DNA from 2 places in the uncultured Cloacibacillus sp. genome. Region 1 is predicted to be linked to the other one. Evidence: predicted binding sites of a transcription regulator. Region 1 holds the regulator's gene; the other holds the start of a gene.
What was found. Region 1 encodes HrcA, which represses chaperone genes, less so after heat shock. Its sites were predicted from a motif close to TTAGCACTCNNTNNNANNGAGTGCTAA; they were not measured.
Positions count from the first base shown of each region.

Region 2: the regulator HrcA is predicted to act here: its motif matches at 1,239-1,265, upstream of groES (co-chaperone GroES).

Region 1 covers NZ_CAWUXW010000005.1:75,443-78,857, forward strand. The annotation lists gene dnaK (molecular chaperone DnaK) at 1-594, opposite strand, end outside; gene ABGT66_RS11585 (nucleotide exchange factor GrpE) at 657-1,232, opposite strand; gene hrcA (heat-inducible transcriptional repressor HrcA) at 1,229-2,254, opposite strand; gene ABGT66_RS11595 (histidine phosphatase family protein) at 2,506-3,153, shown strand; gene folP (dihydropteroate synthase) at 3,156-3,415, shown strand, end outside.
Region 2 covers NZ_CAWUXW010000003.1:142,068-145,482, reverse strand. The annotation lists gene groL (chaperonin GroEL) at 1-888, opposite strand, end outside; gene groES (co-chaperone GroES) at 911-1,201, opposite strand; gene codA (cytosine deaminase) at 1,509-2,741, opposite strand; gene codB (cytosine permease) at 2,768-3,415, opposite strand, start outside.

The DNA.
Region 1 (3,415 bases):
CCTGTTGTCGCCGGCGGTCGAGAGGACTTCGAAGACTCCGTCGCCGACGTCGAGGATCGAAACGTCGAACGTTCCGCCGCCGAGGTCGTAGACCATTATCTTGTTGTCGCTCTTCTCAAGGTTCACGCCGTAGGCGAGGCAGGCCGCCGTCGGCTCGTTGATGATGCGGAGCACGTTGAGGCCAGCGATGGTTCCCGCGTCCTTCGTCGCCTGGCGCTGGGCGTCGGTGAAGTAGGCCGGGCAGGTGATGACCGCGTCGCTGATCGAGGTGCCGAGGTATTCCTCCGCGTCCTTTTTCAGCTTCTGGAGTATCATCGCCGAAATCTGCTGCGGCGTGTAGCTCTTGCCGTCGATGGAGACGGTCTTGTCGCTGCCCATCGAACGCTTGATCGATATGACGGTGCGGTCGGGGTTGACTATCGCCTGGCGTTTCGCAAGCTGTCCGACGAGTATCTGTCCGTCCTTAGAGAAGGCGACGACCGACGGGGTCGTGCGCTGTCCTTCGGGGTTCGGGATTACCGTTACGTTGTCTCCTTCTTTCACCGCTACGCAGCTGTTAGTTGTTCCGAGGTCTATTCCTATTACTTTTCCCATAATTGATTCCACCTTTTATTTTTAACTTGTCTGCGGCTTCGCCGCTCTGATGTTTCCTTTATTTATCCGTTGTACTTGCCTACGCGGACCTGCGGCGCTTTGAGCACCCTGCCCGCGAGCTTGTAGCCTCTGCTGACCGCTCCGATGATGTGTCCGTCCTTCGACTCGTCGTCGACGGGCTCCATCGATATCGCCTCGTGAAGCGCCGGGTCGAACGGCCCTTCCGTCGGGATGAACTCAAGCCCGAGCTTGCATAGCCCGTCGGAGAACTGGCGTATGACCATCGCCATGCCCTTCGCCATCCCGCTCTCGGGGTCGTTTATCGCCGCCGCTATGCGCTCGAGGTTCTCAAATACCGGCAGCATCTCCTTCACCGCCTGCTCGGCGGCGAGCTTCGCGTTGCTCTCGCGGTCGCGCTCCATCCTCGTGCGGAGGTTGAAGTAGTCGGCGCGCGCGCGCGCAACCTCTTCTTTCAGCTTCTTTATCTCGTCCGCCTGTTTTTCAACGTCGGCGGTCAGTTTCTTGATTTCGCCGTCCCGCACCGCTTCGGAGGCCGCGGCTTCGTTCGCCGCCGCTTCGGCGGCTTTGGGCTCTTCGTTCTCTGTGCCGGCGCGGTTTTCTTTTTCCTGGTCGGTCATTTCTTTATCTCCTCTTTCTCGGCAGATTCGGAGTCGAGCTTGCGCAGCACTCCGTCTATCGAAGCTATTGCTTTTTCGTAATCCATGCGCTCGGGGCCTATCAGTCCGACGACGGCCTTCTGCCCGCCCGCCTCGCCCGTAGCTGCGACTATCGACGAGCCCTTCATGCCGGGCAGGCCGTTTTCCTCGCCTATCATGACGTTGAGGCCGTCGGCGGAGCATCGCTTGACGAGCTCTGCCATGCTGTCCTCTTCCTCAAGGAAGGAGCAGAGCGCCTGCATGCGCCCGAGGTCCTGAAAGTCCTGGAGGTTCATCATGTGGCTGAACGAACCTGTAAAAATCTTCGGCTCGTGCGCGCCGAGCATCGAATCTATCGCGAGCACTGCCTTCTCGCATTCGTCGTGGTAACGTCCGATGTCCGCGAGAAGCTCCTTCTTCACGGTTTTCTTTATGTCGCTCCACGCCATGCCGGAGAAGCGGTTGAGCTTCGCGGCGAGGCTGTCGAGGTCCTCCTGCGGCATGTCGACGGCGACGTTGATGAACTTCTGATGGACGAGGCCGCCCTGAAGCACCACAAGCAACAGCACCTGGCGCTCGCCCATGCGCACGAAGTTCACGTGATGAAAGCGCACGGTGTCGAGCGGCGTTATCGCAGCGATGCCGACGTAGTCCGAAACGCGGCTCAGCATCTCGGAGGCCGAGGCGAGCATCTTCTCGAGCCCCTGCTTGTGCTCCATCATTTTTTTGAGGAGCTTCACGGAGGGGCCGGCGTTGTCGACGCGCCGGAGCACGGAGTCGACGTAGAGGCGGTAGCCCTGCGTCGTCGGAATCCTGCCCGACGATGCGTGGGTCTGCTTGAGGAAGCCGAGGTCCTCGAGGTCGGACATTTCATTGCGGATCGTCGCGGAGCTGCGCCCCGTGAGGTAGCGGCGCGAGACCGTGCGCGAGCCGACCGTCTCGCCGTTCTTTATATATTCGCAGACGACGGAGAGCACGACTTCGAGCTGTCTTTGCGTAATCACCCCGGCTTCACCGCCTTTCGTCCTCCAGGTTTATTAGCACTCATTCATCACGAGTGCTAAACATCTTCAACGCGATACATGATAAGCGTCATAAAGGCATTTGTCAAGACAGGTCAAAAAAATTTTTTTGACTTTTTGCACGCGCGCGGCGCGCAATGAAAGCATGGGAATTATTGTATAATTACTAAATGTCCGGCCCTCGCCGCGGCGCGGCGGTAACTTTAAGCCGGCGACTGGAGTTTTAGACGGAAATGGCAAACGACAAGACGACCGTATATTTGATCCGCCACGGAGAGTGCGCGGGCAACAAGGAGAACCGCATACGCGGCTGCGTGGACTTCCCCCTCAACGAGAACGGCGTGCTTCAGGCGCACGCTCTCGCCGAAGCTATGAAAGACAAGAAGATAGACTACATTTATACAAGCCCGCTGTCGCGCGCGACATCGACCGCCGCGATACTCGGCGAGGCGCTCGGCCTGCCATACGAGGCGCGCGAGGGCTTCTGCAACATACATCTCGGCCCGTGGGAGAACCGCATCAAGGCGGAGCTCGCGAAGGAAGAGCCCGAGAAATGGCAGACGTGGCTGAACCAGCCCGAGGAGCTCGTAATCGAGGGCGGCGAGACGCTCGACCAGGTGCGCGACCGCGCGCTTGCGGAGCTCAATAAAATCATAGCCGAGCACCGCGGCGCGAACATCGCGCTCATCGCGCACCGCGGCGTGCTGAAGCCGCTGATGGCGGGCGCGATCGGGGTGCAGCGCCCGAGCTACTGGCGGCTGCACGTCGACACGGCGTCGTACAGCGTGCTGACCTTCGACAGCCTGCACGGCTACTGCCTCATGGGGCTCAACTTCACCGAGCATCTCAAGGGGCTCCGCATAATTCAGGAATTCGATTAAAGATGAAGGCTCATCTGATAAAGTTTGAAAACCGGCGCGAACTGGCGCAGGCGGCGCTGCGCCTCGGCGCGAGCGAGGCTTCGCTGCGCTTCTTCGAGGCGAGGCGCGAGATTCTTCAGATTTACGTCACTGACGTGCCTTCGCCCGCCGCGTCCATAATCAAGCAGGAAACGCTCTCCCGCGGCGGCGACGCGGCAGTCCACGCGAACGTCATAAACTGCGGAGTCGAGCGCAGCGACGTGATAATTTTCGGTACGGCGAA
Region 2 (3,415 bases), on a different contig from region 1:
CGCGCCGGTGACGATGGCTATATCCTGGAGCATAGCCTTTCTGCGGTCGCCGAAGCCCGGGGCCTTGACGGCTACGACCTGGAGTATGCCGCGGAGCTTGTTGACGACGAGCGTCGCGAGGGCTTCGCCTTCGACGTCTTCGGCGATGATGAGGAGCGGCTTCGCGAGCTGCACGCTCTTCTCGAGTATCGGGAGCATGTCCTTAACGTTGGAGATTTTGCCGTCTACGATAAGGATGTTCGCGTCGTCGAGGACCGCTTCCATGCGGTCGGGGTTGGTGATCATGTAGGGGCTGAGGTAGCCTTTGTCGAACTGGAGGCCTTCGACGGTCTCGAGCGTCGTGCCGAGGCTCTTGCTGTCCTCAACGGTGATGACGCCTTCCTCGCCGACCTTCTCCATAGCCTCGGCGAGGAGCTCGCCGACCTTCTTGTCGTTGGCGGAGATGGAAGCTACCTGGGCGATCTTCTTGTGCTCTTTGACGGGCACGGCCTGCTTCTTGAGTTCGTCGACTACGATTTCGGTCGCGAGCTCCATCCCCTTGCGGAGCTGCATGCCGTTCGCGCCGGCGGCTACGTTCTTCGTTCCCTCGCGGATCATCGCACGGGCGAGGACGGTAGCGGTCGTGGTTCCGTCTCCCGCGACGTCGTTGGTCTTGGAAGCAACTTCCTTGATGAGCTGCGCGCCCATGTTCTCGAACGGATCTTCGAGCTCGATTTCCTTCGCGATGGTCACGCCGTCGTTGGTGATGGTCGGCGATCCGAATTTCTTCTCGAGTACGACGTTGCGGCCCTTCGGTCCGAGGGTGATGCCGACGGTGTCCGCGACTTTATTGATTCCGCGCTCCATAGCGCGGCGAGCTTCTTCTTTGAAAAGCAGAACCTTTGCCATAATAATCTATTCCTCCAATTCCTTACTTCTCTATGATAGCGAGAACGTCTCTCTCTCCGATGACGAGGTAGGTCTCGTCGTCGACCTTGACTTCGGTGCCGGAGTACTTGCTGTAGATGACCTTGTCGCCGACCTTGACTTCCATCGGCTGGCGCGTGCCGTTCTCGAGCACCTTGCCCTGGCCTACCGCGACGACTTCGCCCTCGACGGGCTTCTCTTTCACTGTATCGGGAAGGACGAGTCCGCCCTTCGTCTTTTCCTCATTCGGAGCCGCCTTAACTACGAGTCTGTCTCCAAGCGGTTTAAGTTTCATAGGAAAATCCCCTCCTGCAAAATTTGCTTGATTTGTATTAGCACTCGCACTCATTGAGTGCTAATTTTCTTTACAGCTGAAATTGTAATGAGCGGTGCCGCTTTTCTCAAATCAGGTTATTTCCAAATATTTTCTGTTTTATGGTGTTTTGCGAAGTTTTCGCGCTTATCCGCGCTTTTACATAAACGGTTTGACTTTATTAAATCTTTCAGTCGTGAAGGGCGCTCGCGCCGTTCGGAGTGCGGAATGCACAAAAAACGGCCGCGCCGTGAAATTTCCGGCGCGGCCGCAAAGCTTCGTTTTTCTGTTAGAAGTGTATCTCTCTCTTGGCGGGCTCGGCGGAGGCGATGAGGCGGCCCTTGTTGTAGGAGCGCAGCACCTCGCCCTTGCGGTTGAGCGCGTTGTAGAAGTTGTCGCCGTCGAGGATTATGAAGCTCGCGTCGTTGCCCTCGGCGATGCCGTAGCCCGTGAGGTGCAGCGTCTTCGCGGCGTTGTAGGTGCAGAGGCGGTAGGAGTCCATTATCTCCTGGTAGCCCATCATCTGGCAGACGTGGAGCCCCATGAAGATGACGTCGCGCATGTTGCCCGTTCCGAGCGGATACCACGGGTCGAAGATGTCGTCGTGGCCGAACGAGACGTTGTTGCCGTTCGCGAGCAGTTCCTTGACGCGCGTCACGCCGCGGCGGCGCGGGTAGGTGTCGAAGCGTCCCTGGAGGTGCGTGTTGACGAGCGGGTTGCAGACGAAGTTGATGTCGCTCATGCGGAGCAGGCGGAAGAGCTTGCCGCAGTAGGCGTTGTTGTAGCTGTGCATCGCCGTCGTGTGGCTCGCCGTCACCATGTCCTTCATGCCGCTCTCAAGGGCGCGCGCGGCGAGGACCTCGAGCCCCTTCGACTGTTCGTCGTCTATCTCGTCGCAGTGGACGTCGACGAGCTTGCCGTACTTCTCCGCTATCTTCATGCAGTAGTTGACGGACTCGACGGCGTACTCGCGCGTGAACTCGAAGTGCGGAATCGCGCCGACGCAGTCAGCGCCCATCTTGACGGAATCTTCGAGGAGCTGCTCGCCGTTCGGGTAGCTCATGATGCCCTCCTGCGGGAAGGCGACTATCTGGATGTTGACGAAGTCCTTGAGCTCCTCGCGCAGCTCTATCATCGCCTCCATCGCGACGAGCGTCGGGTCTGTGACGTCGACGTGCGTGCGGACGTGCTGGACGCCGTTCGCGGCCTGCATGCGCACGGCGCGGCGGACGCGCTCCTTGACGTCCTCCTTCGAGAGCTTTTCCTTGCGCTTGCTCCAGCACTCGATGCCCTCGAAGAGCGTGCCGGAAAGGTTCCATACGGGGTCGCCGGCCGTGAGGCAGGTGTCGAGGTGGACGTGGCTCTCGATGAAGGGCGGTATCGCGAGCTTGCCCGCGCCGTCGACGACCTCTTCGCCTTCGCGCGGCGTCAGGTTCTGCGCGATTTCCTCAAACTTGCCGTCCGTTACGCGGATGTCCTTCGCTTCCGTTGAGTTTTCGATGAAGATATTTTTTACGAGCATTGCGGAACAGTCCTTTCCTGAAATTTTTAGCCGCGCTTCCCGCAGAGGCGGTCGGCGATTACGAAGACGACCGCGGCGACGAAGAGCGAGTTGACGGGTTTGATGCCGGCGGTGACGAAGACGCCTACGAGCGAACCGGCGACGACCGCGAGTATCGCGGGCATGTTGACCGCGCGGATTTCGGCCTTCGCATTCTCCTCATACTCGTCGCGGTGCATGAAGTAGTGCAGGATGAGCACCGCGCCGACGGGCGGGATCATGCCGGAGAGCAGGTTCAGCATGCCGACGAAGTTGTAGTAGAGCCATACCGCGAGGCCCGTGCCTATCGCGCCGCTGACGAGGACGAGCGGCTTGTTCGGTATCTTCGTGATGTTCGAGACGCCGAGGCCCGCGGTGTAGAGCGCGTTGTTGTTCGTCGTCCAGATGTTGAGGCCGAGCGTGAGCACCGCGGGAATCGCGAGCCCCTGGAGGATAAGCACGTCGAAGATGTCGGGCACGCCCGTGACCGCGCCGCCGACCGCGCCGAAGATCATCATTATCGAGTTGCCGACGAAGAAGGCGACGACCGTCGCGATTACAGCGATATAGGGCGTTCTTGCGAAGCGCGTGAAGTTCGGCGTCGCGGTGCCGCCCGAGATGAAGGAGCCGACGACTATCGCGATGCCCGCCGCGAG